DNA from 3 places in the Clostridium sp. LS3 genome. Region 3 is predicted to be linked to each of the others. Evidence: riboswitches for the same ligand, from Rfam matches in the RefSeq annotation. Region 3 holds a riboswitch; each other region holds the start of a gene.

Region 1 (7,234 bases), 1.7 Mb from region 3:
GGGTTAGCTAAAGTTAATGTTAATTTTGAAAATAAAAATGAAAACCCTGTTATAAAAGAATATAGTATGGCGGCTATATACGCCTTTTTTTTATATGAAAATTTCATTATGTATTCCTCCTAAAATTATATATTTATAAGCTTTAAAATTAGACTTAATAAGGTATGTTTATATATTAGTAAATTAATATATATGATACAATATTAATAAAAGCTATCTGTACCGATACAGAATTTAATTCAGAGGTAAAAATCATGTATAAATATCTAGAAATATTAAATAATATTGAGAATTTGATTCAAAATGGAGAATATAAAGAAGGAAATAAGTTACCTTCTATTCGTACTTTTTCTGATATGTATTGTTGCAATAAAAGTACTATAATAAGGGCTTTTAATGAATTAGAAAGAAAACATATAGTTTATTCTATACCCAAAAGTGGGTATTATCTTGTAAAAAGAAAAGTTAATTTTGATAATTCTAAAAGCTCTATATTGGATTTTTCATCTGCATCTCCAGACCCTCAAATTTTTCCATATTTAGATTTTCAGCATTGTATTAACGAAGCAATTAACATATATAAAAATGAGTTATTTATATATGGAACTTCTAAAGGACTGCCATCATTAATTAACGTTATTCAAAAGCATTTAGCTAACTATCAGGTTTTTGCAAATAAAGAAAATATATTTATTACTTCTGGAGTTCAACAAGCATTAGCCATACTAGCTAAATTACCTTTTCCAAATAAAAAAGAAACTATTTTAATAGAGCAACCTGGATATCATTTATTTATAGATTATTTAGAAACTCATAATATACCAGTATTAGGCATTAGAAGAACTAATTCAGGAATTGATTTAAATCAACTTGAGAAATTATTTAGAACAAAAAGCATTAAATTTTTTTATACCATGCCACGATTTCATAATCCATTAGGAACCTCATATTCTCAAGAAGAAAAAAAGGCAATAGTAAAATTAGCAAAAAAATATGATGTATTTATTGTAGAAGATGACTATTTAGCTGACTTAGAAAAAAATTCAAAAGCTGATCCATTATATGCCTATGATAATTTTTCTCATGTTATTTACTTAAAAAGCTATTCAAAAATTATATTTCCTGGATTAAGAATAGGAGTTGCTATCATTCCTGATGCTATTAAAAATGATTTTGGTAAATATAAAAAGCTTATAGATGTAGATAGTCCTATGCTCTCTCAAGCTGCATTAGAAATCTATATAAAAAGCGGTATGTTTGAGCGTCATAAACAAAAAATTAAAGCCTCTTATTCTTTAAGAAGTACTTGCTTAAATTCAACGTTAGAGCATCAATACAAATATTACAGTGATATTTTTAAGTATCATTCTAATAAAAATCAATGTATTCATACCTATATAACTTTTAACGATAAAGTAAATAGTGAGCACCTTTTAAGTAATCTAAAAAAGAAATCTATCATAGTTGCTACTGAGCAAGGTCATTATCTAGATACTTTCCAGAAAGAAAATATTTTGAAATTAAATGTAACAAACGTAAGAGAAGATCTTATTGAAAATGGTATTATTGATATAATTCAAGAAATAAAAAATATGAAAATTTAAGTTATCATAAATATACATTATTCTATAATTAAAACAAGTTACTATATAGACATATTAAAAACTATAATAAATTAAATTGATTATAGTTTACTGAAATGTTTTTCTTATAAAAAATCGCTACTATCAAAATTATTTTGACAGTAGCGATTTTTATATATTATTTAATGTACGTTTTAAAAATTCACGAGTACGCTCTTTAGTTGGATTATTGAATATTTTTTCTGGAGTGCCTTCTTCCTCAATAACTCCATTATTCATAAATACTACACGATCAGATACTTCTTTTGCAAATCCCATTTCATGTGTTACTACTAGCATTGTAAGACCGCTCTCAGCAAGTTCTTTCATAACCTTTAAAACTTCTCCTACCATTTCTGGATCAAGAGCTGATGTTGGCTCATCAAAAAGAATAACATCTGGTTCCATTGATAATGCCCTTGCAATAGCTACACGTTGCTTTTGTCCTCCAGATAACTGTTTCGGTTTAGCATTAATATAGTTACCCATGCCAACAACTTCTAAATATTTCATTGCCACTTTTTCAGCTTCTTCTCTTGAACGCTTTAATACCTTCATTTGTCCTACAACACAATTCTTTAATACATTATGGTTATTAAATAAATTAAATTGTTGGAATACCATACCTAGTTTAGTACGATATTTATATATATTATGGTTATCATCCAAAATATTTTCTTCATTGTAAATTATCTCTCCACCACTTGGTTTTTCTAAAAGATTTATACAACGTAGAAGAGTTGATTTTCCTGACCCAGATGAACCTATTATACAAACAACTTCTCCTTTATTTACTGAAAAGTTAATATCTTTTAATACTTCATGTGTTCCAAAGGATTTATTTAAATGCTTTATATCTATTACTTTTTCCATATTCTCTCCTCCATTAAACTATACTACTACAGTACTTTCTTTTTACGTAGTATATCTTCAGGTGTTTCTACTTGCATTTGATTACCTGCCATAATGTAATTGTCTGGACCATCTATTTTTCTTTCTATAGCTCTTAAAATTCTTGTAATTGTAAATGTCATTACAAAGTAAATTATGCATGATACAAAGAATGACTCAAAATATCTAAAATTATTTCCTGCAATTGATTTAGTTTGGAAAAATAACTCTGATACCGAAATTACATTTAGTACGGATGTATCTTTTATATTTATTACAAACTCATTGCCTGTTGCTGGTAAAATATTACGAATCACTTGTGGTAATACTACATTAATCATTGTTTGAGAATGTGTCATTCCAATAGCTTGAGCTGCTTCAAATTGTCCCTTATCTACTGAAACAATACCTCCTCTAACTATTTCTGACATATATGCACCTGTATTAATAGATACTATAAATAAAGCTGCTACTATTTTATTTATATCTATCCCTAAGAATTGTGCTGATCCATAATAAATTACCATAGCTTGCACAATCATAGGTGTTCCACGGAAAAACTCTATATAAATTGAAAGAATAGCATTAATAAATTTTAAAATTCCTCTTTTAATTCCTCTATCTGGTACTGGAATAGTACGTACAACACCTACTAATAAACCAATTAATGAACCTACTAAAGTACCAACTATAGAAATTAATAATGTCATTCCTGCCCCACGTAAAAACATTGGCCAGTTATTTTCAACAATTCTTATTATCCATTCTATACTCATCTTTTATTCTCCTTATTAAATATAATAAGAGGGAATTGGTTAAGGCTAACCAATTCTACTCTAGCTTTATTGAGCTGCTGGTTGATTTTTAATAGCATTGTCCATTATTGTTTTTTGCTCTTCTTGTGATATACCAGCTAAAATTTCATTTATTTTTTTAGTTAACTCGCTATTTTTTGCAAGCCCTACTGCTATTGCTGTATCTTCTGGTGATGTTACAAATCCATCTTTGAATTCAATCATTTTAAAGTTTGAATTAGCCATTTGAGCACTTACAGCTTCTGGTCTTTCTGTTACATATCCATCAATTACTCCTGACTCAAGAGCAACTCTCATAGCTGGAAAGTTATCCATAGCTGGTTGTATATTTACACCTGGAATTTGATCTATTACTGAATAATGGAATGTATTTAATTGAGCTGTTATTTTAGCTCCTGAAAAATCTTTTAATGAAGTAGCATTTTCGTAGGTTCCTCCATTTTTAACAAGCATAACTAAATCTGATGTATAATAGTTATCTGAAAAATCAATTGTTTCTTTACGCTTTTCTGTTGGAGACATCCCAGCTATTATTGCATCTATTTTACCTGATGTTAATGCTGGAACTAATCCATCCCACTCTGTTTTAACAATAACTAATTTTTTTCCTAATCCATCAGCTATTTTTTTGGCAATTTCTACATCATAGCCTCCTGCGTATTCTGCACTTCCATCAATTTTTACTGCACCATTTGAATCATTCATTTGTGTCCAGTTAAATGGTGCATATCCTGCTTCAAGTCCCACCCTAAAGACATTTTCACCTTTATTTGCTGATGATTTTCCTGAGCCACACCCTGTTAGTGTTAACATTGCTGTCAATGATAATGAAATTAATAATGATAGTTTTTTCTTCATAGTAAATCCTCTCCTTTTTTATAATAAAAAAACCAACCTTTACTTAGGTTGGTGCTATCTTAAATATTCGGATAATTAACTATAAAAAAATAACTGAGCAAAGCTCAGGTCTACTTATATAATTAACCTAATCCTCATCTTTCCCATTTGAGATAGCACAACTTAATAAACCGGGACATTTATTAAGACAGTCCTGTAGTTCTTAACTACAGACCCAGCAAGTAATACTGAGAAATATTACAAACTTCGGCAAAATCTCCTTCTCATTAGCATCATCACCTTCTCAAGCTCCACTAAAAACTGTTAAATTTTGCGCCTCTACCTCACATATAAAAGTGAGGTATTTATTAAATTATATACAGTGTACAATCTTATTTCATTATTGTCAATACCTAAAAAAGAATTTTTTCAATATTTTATTAATTTGAAAATTTAGAACAATATATTATAATTAAAAAATTTAAGAACCCTAAATTTCCTTAGGATTCCTAAACTATATGTTATACATTCTAATTTATATAAAATTTATTATTAAATTTTATATTTTAAATCTTTGAACGAAATTATTAAGCTTCTTTTTTATTCCTCATTTAGCACCTTTTCAATGAATAATTTAACTATTTCTGGGTCAAACTGAGTTCCAGCATTTTTTCTTATTATTTCAATTGCATCAGATTTGCTTAAGTTTTTCCTATAAGGTCTATCTCTAGTCATAGCATCATAAGCATCAGCCACTGCTATAACCCTAGCTTGCCAAGGTATCTCTTCTCCTTTTAGTCCTTTAGGATATCCCTTTCCATCCCACCTTTCATGATGTGCTAAAGCATACTCTGCAATTGGTGCATATTCATTTAAAGAGCTTAATATCCTATATCCAATTTCAGGATGCCTCTTGATTTCTAGCCACTCAGAATCACTAAGCGAACCAGGTTTATTCAGAATTTTTCCATCAATGGCTATTTTCCCTATATCATGCATCAGTCCTGCCGTTCTAAGCTCTCTTATATTTGCATCACTTAAATTTAAAGTAGATGCTATTAAAGCACATATTTCTCCGACTCGTATGGAATGCTTCTCTTCTCTTTCATTTTTTTCGTATAAAGTTTTTATTATTACCTCTATAGTCTTATACCTCATACTGGTACTTTCAGATAACTTTCGCCTATACATATAGTCTTCAGCTTTCTTAAATACTGCTAGCATTTCCTCATTCTCTTCTATTTTAGTTTTCCACCCATAAGAAATTGATACATTAATCGAATTAAATTTTTCCTTATCAATAGCACTATTTATTCGATTTAAAATCTTTTCTGTTTCCTCAGAACTAGTTTCAGGCAATATAATTGTAAATTCATCTCCACCTATCCTAGAAATAATATCCTCATTTCTACACTCTTTTTTTATCACCTTAGCAACTTTTTGTAAAAGTTTATCTCCCTCTAAATGACCAAAAGCATCATTAGTTAGTTTTAATCCATTGACATCAATTATAACAAGAGTTATTGGAAGATTACTTTTAGTATCTAACCTCTTTAATTCCTCTTCAAAAAATCTTCTATTATATAATCCAGTTAGTTGGTCATAAAAGCTTAAATATTCAATTTTTTCTTGCCTTTCTTTCTTCTCACTAACATCTCTAAATGCTAACGCTACTCCATTAATAACATCATTTTCACCTTTAATTGGAGCTGCACTATCTTCGATAAATCTTTCTTCTCCATCTTTAGATATTAAAATGGAATTATTACAAAGTTCAACTATATTACCTGTTCTTAGAACATTATATACAGGATTATTACACTTTTCTCTTGTAAATTCATCAATAATATTAAATACTTCTTCTAATGGTTTACCAACAGCCTCTTCTTGTGTCCATCCAGTTAACTTCTCAGCTATTCTGTTTAATAGCAATATATCTCCATGACTATCAGTAGAAATAACACCATCACCAATAGAAAGGAGAGTTGTTTTTAAACGTTCTTTTTCATCAAATATTATCTCTTCCATTCTTTTACGCTCTGTAATATCCTCCACAATACCTATTCCCCCTTCAATGCTCTTATCATCTGAAAGTATTGTGGCAAACATCACTCTTACTGATGTTATCTTATTTCCTGTAAACGACTTGTAATTCCCCTCATAAGTTGTCTCATATCCATGAAGTGCTCTTTTTATTTCTTCTATTAACTTTTCATCTGGTAGCTTAAGAGTATTCAACCCTATCAGTTCCTCACGAGATGATCCAATTATTTTTACAAAATTGTCATTACAATCAGTAATAACTCCCCTACTGTCAAAATGGTAAACACCAAGTGGAGAATATTCAAAAATCAAACGATATTTTTCTTCACTTTTCATCAGTTCATTTTCAACTTGCTTTCGATGATTGATATTACTACGAGTACCACTCATTAATAAAGGCTTACCATTAGAATTCCATGAAGTTATTTTCCCCCTATCTTGTACCCAGATCCAACTACCATCTTTGTGCTTCATACGAAGTTCCATATCATAATAATCTATTTCTTTTGAAAATATTTTCTTTAATTGAATCCTACATTTTCTTAAATCTTCAACATGAAAGAATCTTTTTAAATCTTTAGAATTAATTATTGATAGTTCATTAAACTTGTAACCAATTATCTCTGCCCATCGCTCATTAAATACTATTTCTCCTTTTTCAATATCCCATTCCCAAGTACCTACATTAGTACCTTTTAGAATATTTTCTAATCTTTCTCTTTCTATCCTTAATAAATTCTCTGTTCTCTTTTGTGTAATAACCATACCTAATTGTCTAGTGTACATTTCTGCTATAATTTCATTATTAAAGCTTTTCTCATTAGGCATAATAAAGGTAAAATCCCCGAGAATAGTATTATTTTTTAGAATTTTAATTACAATAATTTCTCCAATATCAAATGTATTTACTAATAGATCAAGTAGAGGTTCAGAAATAAAATCACCTGTAAATTCCTTTAACGAAGTAAACCGTGTAACTATCTTGTCTTTTATTTTTTCAGCCCTTATTAAATCATACGCCCAGTT
Region 2 (7,234 bases), 1.3 Mb from region 3:
TAAATATCATTTGTTTTAAAGTAAAAGAAGCTTTACAAATAACTAAATTTATTTGTAAAGCTTCTTTTCATACTCTTAATAGTTATAAGTATATATAAATATCCATTAATAATTATAACCTAAATATATCTTATTATTATTTTGCTTCTTCTACACTCTTACCTAATATTTGGATTCCTACATATACTGCTAATATAGATATAGGTAGTACAATATACCAAGCTAATCCAAAACCCGCTGGAATATATCCAAATAAAATTGTAATTGCAGCTATAAATAGTGAATACCACATTTGAGTGTTAACATGAGCAATATGATTACAACCTGCTCCCATTGATGAAAGTATTGTAGTATCTGATATTGGTGAACAGTGATCTCCAAAAATAGCTCCAGTTAAAACAGCACTTGTACTAACTATTACATAGCTCATATCTGGATTCATTGAATAAGCTAGTGGAATTGCAAGTGGCATTAGTATTCCCATTGTTCCATAAGCCGTTCCTGTTGCAAAAGAAATAACTGCACCTAAGGTAAATATTAAACTTGGAAGCAAGAAATTTGGTAGTGATCCTGAAAGTAATGAAACTAGATATTTAGCAGTTCCTAAATCCTTTATTACAGAACTTAGTGACCAAGCCAATAATAAAATTACTCCTGTTATAAGTAATGGTTTCATACCATCTATCCATGTTTCTATAGCTTCAGAAACAGTAAATATTTTCTTAGATACTCCCATTATAATTGATACTATACTTGCTATTAATGCTGATTGGAATAATGCTACTGATGCATCTGATGCACTAAATGCTTCTTGTATAGCCTTAAATGATACTGGTGAATTAGTCATTATATTTTGAATGGCAACATCTTCACCACCAATTATTACTGTATAACCACTAAAATAGAAACATATTAATGAAGCTATAACCAAAACACCTATTGGTATTATAGCATTCCATATACTTAACTCTACACCTTCTTTTGGTTCAAGGTCTGAATGATCTAAGTTAGAATCTGATGCAACTTCATCAACATTAGAGTTTAACCCTCTTTTTCTTGCCTCTACTTCTGCCTTATACATAGGACCAAAATCCTTTAATAAAACTGAAGTAATAAGTACAAAAACTAATATTAGTATATTATAAAATCTATATGGTATAGTTTGTAAAAACACTCCAAAAGCATCAACTTCTTGCCCTATTCCATTTATAAAAGCATCATTTATTAGCCCTACTTCTAATCCTATCCAAGTAGATACAATAGCTAAGCCTGCTATTGGTGCTGCTGTTGCATCTATTATAAAGGCTAGTCTTTCTCTTGATATTTTCATCTTATCTGATACTGGCTTCATTATAGGACCAACTATTAATGAATTTGCATAGTCATCAAAAAATACAGCTAACCCTAATAATAATGTAACTAATTGTGTGCTTCTAGCATTCTTAGCCCTTCTTGCTAACGCTTCTGCAACAGCCTTAGCTCCCCCCATTTTAGCAACTAAGTGTATAACTCCCCCTATAACTAATACCTGAAGAATTATACCTGCATTCCATGGATCAGATAATGAGTTTAAAACTCTAGATACAAAATCTAAAAAAGATTGTGTAACTGCTCCAAGAAAAGTATTATCAACTAATTGAACTAAAAATGTACCTGATAAAGTTCCGATAAACAAAGATATAATAACATTCTTTGTTATAAATGCTAAAACTATTGCTACCACCGGCGGTATCAAAGTTAATAATCCGTAATGATTTGCATTAGATGTAGATTGATCTACCTCTGCTGCGAAAACTATTGATGTTGACATTAAAATCATCATCATAGTCATTAATATTAATCTTAGATTTCTTTTATTATTCATAATGCTCCCCCTATATATTTCATGAATAATTTAAGGGCAGAAATTAAAAAGAGCCTTGAGTTTTCACTCAAGGCTATAGATACACTTTAATTAATATTCTAAATAAAGTTAAAAATCCTCAAGCGATAGCTCACCACAAATTAAGTTTGTGACAGTGTTACACATATTTTGTGAAACCCCAGCCATATGATATTAAAGCATTAATCATACGCTTCGGCGATAATTCCTTTTCTATTAAATCAAAGTGCTTACCTCATTAATAGTACTATTAATTATCGCGCCTCTACCCTTGTCGTTATTCATATTTAATTTATAGGATTATTATACAATTTTTCACTAGTTAAATCAACCTTTAATCCCAGGCTTAATTCTCTTTAACTTATCTATTAGCCATAAATTCTTCTATTTCCTCTACTGTCTTAATCATTTCTTTAGTTAATACTTCATTTCCGTTATCTGTTATTAAAATATCATCTTCTATTCTTATTCCTATACCTTCATTTTCTATGTATATTCCGGGCTCAACAGTATATACCATTCCAGCTTCAAAGGTTACATCCCTATTTTCTAACTCTATATCATGAGTATCCATACCCAAGCTATGACCTATACTATGATAATAAAATTGAGATACATCTTCCTTTTTAGAAATTAATCCAAGAGATATACATTCCTCTGCAACCCACTCTTTAGCCTTATTATTTAAATCTATGAATTTAACTCCTGGCTTCATTTCTTTAATAACTTTTTCATTTACTCTAAGAACTGCATTATAAACTTCTTTTTGTCTTTCAGTAAACTTTCCATTAATAGGGAAGGTTCTTGATATATCACCATTATAATATTTATATTGAGCGCCTAAATCAAATAATATTAAGTCCCCATCCCTTAATTCTGAGTCGTTATTTACATAATGTAAAACAGTTGCATTTTTCCCTGCTGCTGCAATAGTTTTAAATGCAAAGTCTTTTACACCATTTTTCTTACAAATAAAATCAAAGTAAGCTTCAAGTTCGTACTCTTTTATGCCCGGCTTAGAATTTTTCATTAATTCTTTTACACCTTCTATAGTAATTTCTATAGCTTTCTTAATCCTACTAATTTCTTCTTCAGTTTTTATAAGTCTTAAATTTCCTATAATCTTATATGCATTTTTAATACTTACATTATAATATTTTTTCTTAATTTCATTTATATACTTATATGATGGATTATCTTTTTCTAAATCTAAATATATATTTATGTCTTCTTTATTAATTAATATTTTTTCTATAAACCCGTTAAAATCACCTAAGTACTTAACATCTTCTATATCACAAATGTCTAATACTTCTTCTTTTCTAATAGTTTTACCTTCCCATTTTTCTGTAATAGGATTTATCTCTTTTATAAATAAATGTTCATTAGTTTTTCCATTTATTTTCGATAAAACTAAAATATGCTTTTCTTCATCTATTCCTGTTAAATAATAAAAATTTCTATTTGGTGTAAAAGGATATTTTTCGTCTGCAGTTTTCTTTGGCGAATTACCTGCAAATAATATTAGTAAAGAATTATCTTTAATGTTTTCTAAAACCTTATTTCTATTATTCTTATAAAACTCTTTATTCATAAATTCACTCCCTCTTATTTATTCCATAGCTAACACTTTAACACTGACTACATTTGCTAACCCTCTTAAAGTATTAACTAAGTGCTTTAAATCTTTTTTCATATTAGATATATCTAATGTTATGGTTACATTTGCAGCCATATTTATAGGTATATCTTGATTTATTGTTAGTATATTTCCCTTATTAAAAGCTATACAATCTAAAACTTTAGATAAAGTTCCAGCTTCATGAGATAATAAGACAATTAATGTTATCTTTTTACTATTTATCCCCTCTGACATAGGGAAAATATAATCTTTGTATTTATAAAAGGTACTTCTACTTATTCCTGCTTGCTTTACAGCTTCGCTGATATCCTTTGCCTTTCCAATAAGAAGGTTTTCTTTAACCTCTAAAACTTTTTTAAAAACCTCTGGTAGTACCTTACCATTAACTATATAAAATTTTTCTGAAGCCACTAAATCACCTACCCTATAAAAATTAAAAAGCTATATAATTTATAATTATATAACTTTTTAAAAATAAAATACATATTATTAGTGATGTTATTTATATGTGAATCTTATTTGATTTCTTTATTCTAACAAAAAATGTTTTTAAAAGTGAAATCAATATAGATATAACTCCTCCCAAAGCAAAGCATAGCTGAACATTATCTATAAATAAACCAACTAATACTCCAATTCCTACTCCATATGCTAGAAATATAGCTAAAACTTTTATTTCTTCGTCTGACAAAAATAACCTGTCATTCCACTCCATCTCTAAAACACTTCCCTCCCTTTTTCTATACTATTATTATAGGATATTTTACTATATAACTAGTTACAAAATTATTACGTCTTTATTAAAATTTGTTAAATTTTAAAAGTAAATTTTAGTTTAATAAATTTTCTATAATATGAATTTGCTTACTAAAAAAATAGCTGCTATTATTGCCGTTAAATCTGCTAATATAGCTGCCCATAATGTATGTCTAATTTTTTTAATTTGAACAGCTCCAAAATAAACTGTTATTGTATAAAATATAGTTTCTGTAGTGCCCATAATTACCGAAGCTATTAAACCTATAGCTGTATCAGGTCCATATGTTTTTAATATATCCGTTAAAATACCCATTGCCCCGCTTCCAGATAAGGGTTTTACTAAAACTAATGGTATTACTTCTTTAGGTAACCCTACTACTCTACCTATTGGAGATATAAAATTGTTTAATATATCTAACAATTTAGCTTCTCTAAATATATGAACAGCTATAATCATAGCTAATAAATATGGAAATATGTTTAAACAAACTTGTAATCCTTCTTTTGCTCCTTCTATAAACCATTCATACACCTTTCGTCCTTTAAACATTCCATAGGTAATAATTATTACAACTATTATAGGAATGATACTTTTTGTTAAATACTGAAACATTCTAAATCACTCCTTTTAAAAGTACTTCTGTAAGATTTTACAGCAAATAACTCCCATTACAGCTGCAGTGGTACTTGCTAATATAGCGGGTAATATTATTGCCCCTGGATTACTTGAGCCACAAGCAGCTCTTATAGATATAATGGTTGAAGGTACCAATTGTATACAAGCTGCATTTAAAACTAAGAATAATGCCATGTCATTTGATGCAGTTCCTTTTTCTTTATTAAGTCTATCCATTTCTTGCATAGCTTTTATTCCAAATGGAGTTGCAGCATTGCCAAGTCCCATCATATTAGCTGTTATATTCATAACTATAGCTCCTAATGCTTTTTCATCTTTTGCAGCTTCCTTAAATATTAGTTTCAAAATTGGTCTTAGAACCTTTGCTAGTTTATTAGTAAATCCACTTTTTTCTGCTACTTTCATAACTCCGCACCAAAAACACATCAGCCCAACTAATCCTACAATAAGAGATACCGTTGAATCTGCTGAAGTTATTATTGATTTAGATATTACCTCCCCATTTCCAGTAAATAATCCTACAAGTATTCCTAGAAATATCATTATGAACCAGATATAATTTATCAAAATTTCACCCCTTATGAATTACTTATACAATATATGCCTTGCATCAAATATTTATTAGTGATAGGATAAATATATATAATACTAATTATGTTTATATACATAAAGGAGACGAAATATGAAGGAATCAAACTTAAAATTAGCTCAAAAAGATATTGATGACGCTCTAAAAACTGTAGAAGATATGGTAAGTGTAATAGATAACGCCGATCTTCCTAAGGATGTATTAAAAGAAAAATTTGTTACGCTAACAGAAAAGGTTCAAGAATTAGAAGAAATACTAAAAACTGAAGGAATTCTATAAAGTTTATAATAAAAAAGTTCGCCTATGTAGATTTTGCTTATTCCGTCGCTTCTCTTCAAGTCATCGCAAAATTACATAGGTGAACTTTAAATCTGAAGGAAGGAAATTATAAAAAGTTATTCACAGAGTAAATTTTTTATAATTTCCTAAAAAATAAAATAAAAATTGACTATATAAAATTAATTTTATATAGTCAATTTTTATACCCATAACTCACATTTTTAATTGATTAGATAACCCATTTCTAATCTTATAAATCATACACTCATATTTTCTCTTACACACAGTTGAAATTTGAAAACGTTTAATAACTTATTTTTATTATATCATGGTTTTTATTTCCTGGCAATATATGATTTAAAAAAATAAAAATGTAGTGGTAAGACCACTACATTTTTATCTTATTTTTATTTACAACTTTCTCTTTCAACTAATTCATAATCAAGAATAAATTGTGATTCATCTAGTTCCTTTTTATTCAACATTTTTATAAGCATTCTCATAGCTACTGATCCCATATCATAACTAGGTTGCTTTATTGTTGTTATCTTTGGATAAAATACTGAGGAAACTGCGTTATCATTAAATCCTATAACGCTTACATCTTCTGGAACTTTTTTACCACGTTCTCTTAATGCATTTATTACTCCCATAGCAATTTCGTCTGAAGCGCAAACTACTGCACTATATTCCTTTTTGCTATTTTCGAATTTTTCAACTGCTTCGTATCCAGTACCAACCTTTAAGTTTTTTGTGTACACTAGATTATCATCTAATTTAATACCTCTATCATTTAAGGCATTTTCATAACCTATGTATCTATCTCCCCAAGCGTTCATACTACCTTTTTTAGCTCCTGCAAATGCTATGTTTTTTAAACCTTTATCAATAAGATAGTTTGTAGCTTCTTGCATAGCTTTTACGTTATCTATTGTTACGCTAGGTAAACTTTCTTCCTTATCTTTAGTTTCAACTAAAACTGTAGTTAAATCTAACTCATTTATTATATCCAAAGTTTCTTCTTGTAGTGATGAACTCATATATATAACTCCATCAACCATCTTTTCTTTAAGTACTCTTAAATATTCTTTTTCCTTTTCGTCATCAAAATCAGAGTTGCATAATATTACATTGTAATCATAAATATTTGCAACATCCTCAGCTCCTCTAACTATTTCTGGGTAAAAACCACTTGAAATATCAGGAACTAAAATTCCTACTGTCTTTGTCTTTTGCGTTTTTAAGCTTCTTGCTACTATATTAGGTCTATATCCTAGCTTTTTTATTGCATCTAAAACCTTCTTTTTTGTGTCCTCGTTTACAACATCTATGTCATTTAGAACTCTAGAAACAGTAGCAATAGAAACACCCGCTTCTCTAGCAACATCTTTTATAGAAGTAGCCATACCAACATCACTCCATTTTTATTTTATAGTCTTTTATCCC
Region 3 (7,234 bases):
GATAACAAAATTATAATAAGATTCAATAGAAACGTTATCACTCAAGCAGAAATAATTTCTAAAATTATAAATAAATTTAATGTATTGGACTTTTCTATTGTTGAGACAAGCATTGAAGATATAATAAAAAAGATATATAGAAAAGAGGTGTAAATATTGAAGTCTATTTTTGACATAAAATCATATTTAACCTTTACAAAAAATACATTTCAAAAAAATTTATCTTATAGAGCAAATGCAATTATATTTTTCTTAGGTGAGCTTATTATGTTGTTTGTTACATATTATTTGTGGAAAGCAATATATAGGAATTCAGAAACTTTAATTATAAAAGGATTTAGTTTAAATGAAATGATAATATATGTGCTTATATCATTTATAACAACTGTAGTAACTAGTTCAGATATAAGTCATTCAATAAGTAGGGAAGTTAAAGATGGGTCTATAGCCATAAATTTAATTAGACCCATAAATTATAAAAAAAGAATGTTTTTTGAATCCCTAGGAAATCTAATGTATAGCTTCATAGTTGTATTTTTAATAGGCTTTATAATAGTAACTATATTACAAATAGCTTATGGAGGTAGTTTTTCAATTATAAATATAGTTTTATATTTTATAAGTATTATTAATGGGTTTATGATTAATTTTTATTATAGCTATATTTTTGGATTATTATCTTTTAAAGTAACAAATATGTGGGGATTAGCTCAAATTATGAATGCTATATCACAATTATTATCGGGTTCATTAATACCTATAGTATTTTTTCCTAATTGGATACAAGGTGTATTTAATTTTCTTCCTTTTAGTTCTATGATATATACTCCTAGTATGATATATATAGGAAAGTTAACTAATATTGAAATTATTAAAGCTATGTCTATTCAATTTTTATGGGTTTTAATACTTATGATTATAGCTAGATTAATGTGGAAAGCTTTAATAAAAGAATTAACTATATTAGGAGGGTAAAATGAATAGATATATAAAATTATATGTAAAATTTCTTAAACAATATATAAAAACTTTAATGGAATATCGACTTGATTTTATATTAGGGCTTATAGGATTTATATTTGTTCAATTTGCTGGAGTTATATTTATAAAGTTAATTTTTAACGTTATACCTACATTAGATGGATGGAGCTTTTATGAAATATTATTTATATATGGATTTGCTCAAATACCAAGAGGTATAGATCATATTTTTACTGATTATCTATGGATATTTAGTTGGAAAACTATAGTTAAAGGTGAATTTGATAAATATTTATTAAGACCTATAAATCCATTATTTCAAGTTATATCTGAAAGTTTTCAACCAGATGGATTTGGAGAAGTTATAATTGGTTTAATTTTATTAATAACAGCATCATTAAATTTAAATATTATCTATTCACCTATTAAGATAGTAGAGTTTATTTTTGTAGTTATATGTGCAACATTAATATATACATCTATAAAGCTTGCAACAGCATCAATAGCATTTTGGGTAAAATTCTCACAGTCATATATGTTTATGACATATCAGATAAGTACATTTGCTAAATATCCTATAAGTATTTATCCGGCTGCTATAAAATTTATATTAACATTTCTTATTCCATTTGCATTTACAGGTTATTATCCGGGAGCATATTTCATTGGGAAAGGGAATATGTTAAGTGGTGTACTTTTACCGTTTTTAGTAAGTTTAATATCTATAATAGTATCATATAAAATATGGCTAAAAGGTATTAGCGTATATGAGAGTGCGGGAAGTTAAATAATAGACATATGTGTACAATGTATACATATGTCTATTTTATTTATATTGAGAATTATTATTGACATTATAAATGAAAAGAGTATAATAAAGCTATACCACACCCCTGGGGAGGGGTAAAAAGGAGGGTTTAATATGAAAGAAGAAAAAGTTAAAATATCAGGTATGACATGTACTGCTTGTGCAAGCAGAGTCGAAAGAGTAATGAACAAGCTTGAAGGAGTAGATAGTGCAAGTGTGAATTTCGCTACAGAAACTTTAAGTATTAAATATGACAATGAAAAGTTAAATAGCTCGGACATTGAGAAAGCAGTTGAAAAAGCTGGATATAGTGTAGAAAAGAAGACTAAGAGCTATAGTTTTAAAGTGGAGGGAATGACTTGTTCAGCTTGTGCAAATAGAGTGGAAAGAGTTACTAAAAAAGCTGATGGTGTATTAGGTTCATCTGTGAATTTTGCTACTGAAAAGCTTAATATAAGCTTTGATGAAAATAAAATATCTATCAAAGATATAAAAAGCATAGTAGAAAAAGCGGGATATAAATTAATTATAGAAGAGAAAAAGGAGAGTTCCTCAAATAAAATTCCAGATTATAAAAAGCTCTGGTATAGATTTGTATTATCCTTAGTATTTACAGTTCCATTACTAATAATATCAATGGGACACATGGTAGGAATGCATTTGCCGAAAATTATAGATCCTATGATGAATCCTTTAAATTTTGCAATAACGCAATTATTATTAACTATACCAGTTATGATAGTAGGATATAAATTCTATTTAATAGGATTTAAAAACTTATTTAAACTGAGTCCTAACATGGATTCATTAATATCAATAGGAACCTCAGCAGCAGTGATTTATGGATTATTTGCTATATATAAAATAAATCTAGGTGATCATGATTATGCAATGCATTTATATTTTGAATCAGCAGCAGTAATACTTGCATTAATAACTTTAGGAAAATATTTAGAAGCTGTATCAAAAGGAAAAACATCTGAGGCAATTAAGAAACTTATGGGATTAGCGCCTAAAACTGCAAACATTATTAGAAGTGGTAATGAAATTACTGTTCCTATTGAAGAAGTAATAGTAGGAGACGTTGTATTAGTAAAACCAGGTGAAAAGTTACCTGTTGATGGAGAGGTTATAGAAGGAAATACATCAATAGATGAGTCTATGCTTACAGGTGAAAGTATTCCGGTGGAAAAGAGTATAGGAAGCAAAGTTATTGGAGCAAGTATAAATAAAACAGGATTTATTAAATATAAGGCTACTAAGGTAGGGGATGATACTGCTCTTGCACAAATAATTAAATTAGTTGAAGATGCTCAAGGAACAAAAGCGCCAATTGCAAAACTTGCAGACGTAATATCAGCATATTTTGTACCAACTGTAATTATATTAGCCATTATAGCTGCATTAGGATGGTATATATCAGGAGAGTCAGCAGTATTTTCACTAACTATATTCATATCAGTATTAGTTATTGCTTGTCCATGTGCACTTGGATTAGCAACACCTACTGCAATAATGGTAGGAACAGGCAAGGGAGCTGAAAATGGAGTTCTTATAAAAGGTGGAGAAGCGTTAGAAACTGCATATAAAGTTGAGACTATTGTATTTGATAAGACAGGAACTATAACAGAAGGAAAGCCTAAAGTAACTAATATAATAACAAAGGATATAAGTGAAAAAGAAATTTTAATTTTAGCAGCTAGTGCTGAAAAAGGATCAGAGCATCCATTAGGTGAGGCAATAGTTAAAGAAGCTGAAGATAAAGGTCTCAAACTAAAAGGAATAAATGGTTTTAAGGCAATACCAGGACATGGAATAGAAGTTAAAATAGAAAATGAAAATATTCTTTTAGGAAATAAAAAGTTAATGAAGGATAGGGGAATAAACTTAGAAGATTTAGAAGAGAAATCAAATAAGTTAGCAGAAGAAGGTAAAACACCTATGTTCTTAGCAGTAGAAAATAAAATCCAAGGAATTGTAGCAGTAGCTGATACTGTGAAAGAAAATAGTAAAAAGGCAATAAAAGCAATTCATAGTATGGGAATAAAAGTGGCTATGATTACTGGTGATAATGAAAAAACAGCTAAAGCAATTGCAAAAGAAGTTGGAATAGATATAGTTTTAGCAGAAGTACTACCAGAAGATAAAGCAAATGAAGTTAAAAAGTTACAAGGCGAAAATAAGAAGGTCGCTATGGTGGGAGATGGTATAAATGATGCCCCAGCATTAGTTCAAGCAGATGTAGGAATTGCAATAGGATCAGGTACAGATGTGGCAATAGAGTCAGCAGATATAGTTTTAATGAAGAGTGATTTAATAGATGTTATAAAAGCTATTCAATTAAGTAAAGCAACTATTAATAATATAAAGCAAAATTTATTTTGGGCATTTGCTTATAATGTACTAGGAATACCAGTAGCAATGGGAATTCTTCATGTGTTTGGTGGACCATTATTAAATCCTATGATAGCAGCAGGAGCAATGAGTTTAAGCTCAATATCAGTATTATTAAATGCCTTAAGGCTTAGAAAGTTTAAGGCAAATGTATAAATATTTGATATTTCCTTGACATATATATAAATTTTGATAGAATTAAGAAGGAAATTTAATATTTTATTGGTAGAGGCTGCAATAGCTAAAAGTAATATTAATGAGGTAAGCACTATGATTTAATATGAAAGGGGTTATTGCCGAAGTATATAGCTTAGCTTAAAGGTTATATACTGGGATTGTATAAAATATATACAAAACTGCCACAATATTTTTGTGGAGAGCTATCTTTATTATTGTCTAAAGTTTGCAATAAATATAAGCTCAAAGAATAATCTTTGAGCTTACTTTTTTTAGGAGAAAAAAATGGAAAAGAAACATATGAAAAAAGAAATCACTTTATTTATGGCTACAATGCTTGTTTGTGGAAATATGATAGGCTCAGGAGTTTTTATGTTACCTGCTACATTAGCAGAATTATCAGGTCCAATGGCAACTATTATTGCATGGGTAATAACAACTATAGGATCTATTTTAATAGCTATATCCTTTGCTAATTTAGGTTCAAAGTATCCATCTACTGGAGGAGCTTATCAATACACAAAAGAAGCTTTTGGAGAATTTGCAGGATTTTTAAGCGCTTGGCTTTATTGGAATGGTTCATGGATAGGAAATGCAGCTATAATAGTAGCATTGGCAAGTTATAGTGCAGCTATAATTCCAGCACTAAATAATCCACTAATATCAATAATTTATACAAGTTCTATCTTATGGATATTTACATTTATAAACATTGTTGGAGTAAAAAAAGCTGGAAAGGTTCAATCATTTGTAACTGTATTTAAAATTGTATTTTTCGCATTGTTTATAGTCATAGCATTTTTAAATTTTGATAGTTCCAATTTATTGCCTTTAATGCCAGAAGGAAAGGGAGTAAATTCAATACCTCTTGCGGCAACATCAACTTTATGGGCATTTGTAGGTTTAGAAAGTGCCACAGTAACTGCAGGAGAAATTAGTAATCCAGAAAAAAATGTTAAGAAAAGCACTATTTATGGAATGCTAATATCAGCAGTAATATACATATTAATAAGTGTTGCTAGTATGGGGGTAATGTCTAACAAAGAATTAGCTTCAAGTTCTGCACCGCTTACTGATATATTAACTAAAATTTTAGGAACATCAATTGGAAAGCCATTAGCAATTTCAGTAGTTATATGTATTTTAGGAACAACTATTGGGTGGTTATTATCAACTGCACGAGTTGCTTATGCAGCAGGAGAAGATGGTGTATTTCCTAAATGTTTTGGGAAATTACATCCTAAATATTCAACTCCAGCTAATGCTTTAATAATTGGATCCATATTAGTTAATATACTTTTAATAATGAATTACCAAAAAAGTATGGTTTCAGCATTTACATTTATAACTATATTAGCAACGCTAGCATTTTTGCCAATATATTTATTAACTGCAGCAGCAGAAATGATGATTATGTTTAGAGAGTCAAGTGAGTTTAATTTACAAATTTTCATTAAAAAAGGAATAATTCCATTACTAGCATTTATATATACATTATGGACAATATATGGTTCAGGAGCAGAAATTGTAATGTGGGGATTTATACTTATGTTATTAGGAGTGCCATTTTATATATATAATTACCATAAGAATAAAAGCAATTTAAACTAAATTATAAATATTAGAAAAAAACCCTCTAAAATTTTAGAAGGGTTTTTATTTTGAATTAAAAAATTTTACTAATGTAAAAAAAAATAAATGTATGTTAAAATTAATAGCAAATAAATGTTTACATTGGGGTGATATTAAAAAATATGAGTAAGATAAATGAAGTTTATGATGCTTTAAAGCGGTTAGAAATGAAAAGTAAAAAAGGAATAACAGCAAGCGAGCTTAGTGCTTTTATGAACTTAGATAGGGCTAATGTAAGCAGATATTTAAATCAGCTTTATAAAGATGGTGTAGTTGATAAAATAGATGGCCATCCAGTAAAATATAGTTCTATAGTAAGAACTGAAGTATCTAAATCAAAAGAAAATAAGAAAGTCGTAAAAGAGAAAAAAAGAAATAGTCTAGACACATTAGTTGGTGCAAAATTAAGTTTGCAGATTCCGATTCAACAAGCCAAGGCAGCAATTTTATATCCCCCAAGAGGATTACACACTTTAATTTTAGGGGAAACTGGTGTTGGTAAATCTATGTTTGCAGAAGCTATGTATAATTTTGCAATTGAGTCTAAAGTTATAAATGATGAAGCACCTTTTGTAAGATTTAACTGTGCTGATTATGCAGATAATCCACAACTAGTTATAGCACAAATATTTGGTGTTAAGAAAGGTGCTTATACAGGTGCAGATTCTGATAGAGATGGTTTACTAAAGAAAGCAAATGGGGGAATATTATTTTTAGATGAAATTCATAGATTATCTCCACAAGGTCAAGAAATGTTATTTACATATATTGATAAAGGTTATTTTAGAGTTTTAGGTGATACAGAAAAATTAGTTCATGTAGAAGCACAAATCATTGCAGCTACAACTGAGGATCCTCAATCATTTTTACTTAAAACCTTTAGTAGAAGAATACCAATGGTTATAACGTTACCATCCTTAAAAGAAAAAAATATAAAGGAAAGATATTACTTATTAAGGGAATTTATAGAAATTGAATCGCAAAGAGTATCAAAAAGTATTTATTTCAATAAAAGTGCTTTAATATCATTTTTATTATATGATTGTCCTAATAATATAGGGCAGTTAAAAAGTGATATTCAACTTTCATGTGCAAGAGCCTTTTTGAAATATAAAGCAAAAAATAAAGATTATATATTGGTAGATCAAGAAGATTTGCATCAACGAGTGAAAGTGGGACTTATGAAGTTACAGGAATATAGGGATGAAGTTGATGAGATATTAAGTAATATGGGAGATGTGC

The links. A riboswitch is a leader RNA that binds a small molecule or an ion and turns the genes downstream of it on or off. The one in region 3 is predicted to bind lysine.
Region 1: another riboswitch for lysine. It lies ahead of ACZJV1_RS17450 (transporter substrate-binding domain-containing protein); the one in region 3 lies ahead of ACZJV1_RS06510 (APC family permease).
Region 2: another riboswitch for lysine. It lies ahead of ACZJV1_RS00585 (Na+/H+ antiporter NhaC family protein); the one in region 3 lies ahead of ACZJV1_RS06510 (APC family permease).

The regions. Positions count from the first base shown of each region.
Region 1 is NZ_CM143921.1:3,686,492-3,693,725, forward strand. It holds gene ACZJV1_RS17430 (DMT family transporter) at 1-107, opposite strand, end outside; gene ACZJV1_RS17435 (aminotransferase-like domain-containing protein) at 255-1,604, shown strand; gene ACZJV1_RS17440 (amino acid ABC transporter ATP-binding protein) at 1,755-2,495, opposite strand; gene ACZJV1_RS17445 (amino acid ABC transporter permease) at 2,522-3,289, opposite strand; gene ACZJV1_RS17450 (transporter substrate-binding domain-containing protein) at 3,356-4,186, opposite strand; lysine riboswitch at 4,332-4,515, opposite strand; gene ACZJV1_RS17455 (PAS domain S-box protein) at 4,766-7,234, opposite strand, start outside.
Region 2 is NZ_CM143921.1:120,524-127,757, reverse strand. It holds gene ACZJV1_RS00590 (DUF5680 domain-containing protein) at 1-3, shown strand, start outside; gene ACZJV1_RS00585 (Na+/H+ antiporter NhaC family protein) at 137-1,864, opposite strand; lysine riboswitch at 1,983-2,158, opposite strand; gene ACZJV1_RS00580 (aminopeptidase P family protein) at 2,244-3,476, opposite strand; gene ACZJV1_RS00575 (ACT domain-containing protein) at 3,495-3,935, opposite strand; gene ACZJV1_RS00570 (hypothetical protein) at 4,027-4,239, opposite strand; gene ACZJV1_RS00565 (spore maturation protein) at 4,372-4,896, opposite strand; gene ACZJV1_RS00560 (nucleoside recognition domain-containing protein) at 4,912-5,487, opposite strand; gene ACZJV1_RS00555 (hypothetical protein) at 5,603-5,788, shown strand; gene ACZJV1_RS00550 (LacI family DNA-binding transcriptional regulator) at 6,196-7,194, opposite strand.
Region 3 is NZ_CM143921.1:1,410,067-1,417,300, forward strand. It holds gene ACZJV1_RS06490 (ABC transporter ATP-binding protein) at 1-153, shown strand, start outside; gene ACZJV1_RS06495 (ABC transporter permease) at 157-975, shown strand; gene ACZJV1_RS06500 (ABC transporter permease) at 977-1,768, shown strand; gene ACZJV1_RS06505 (heavy metal translocating P-type ATPase) at 1,904-4,339, shown strand; lysine riboswitch at 4,402-4,574, shown strand; gene ACZJV1_RS06510 (APC family permease) at 4,646-5,971, shown strand; gene ACZJV1_RS06515 (sigma 54-interacting transcriptional regulator) at 6,115-7,234, shown strand, end outside.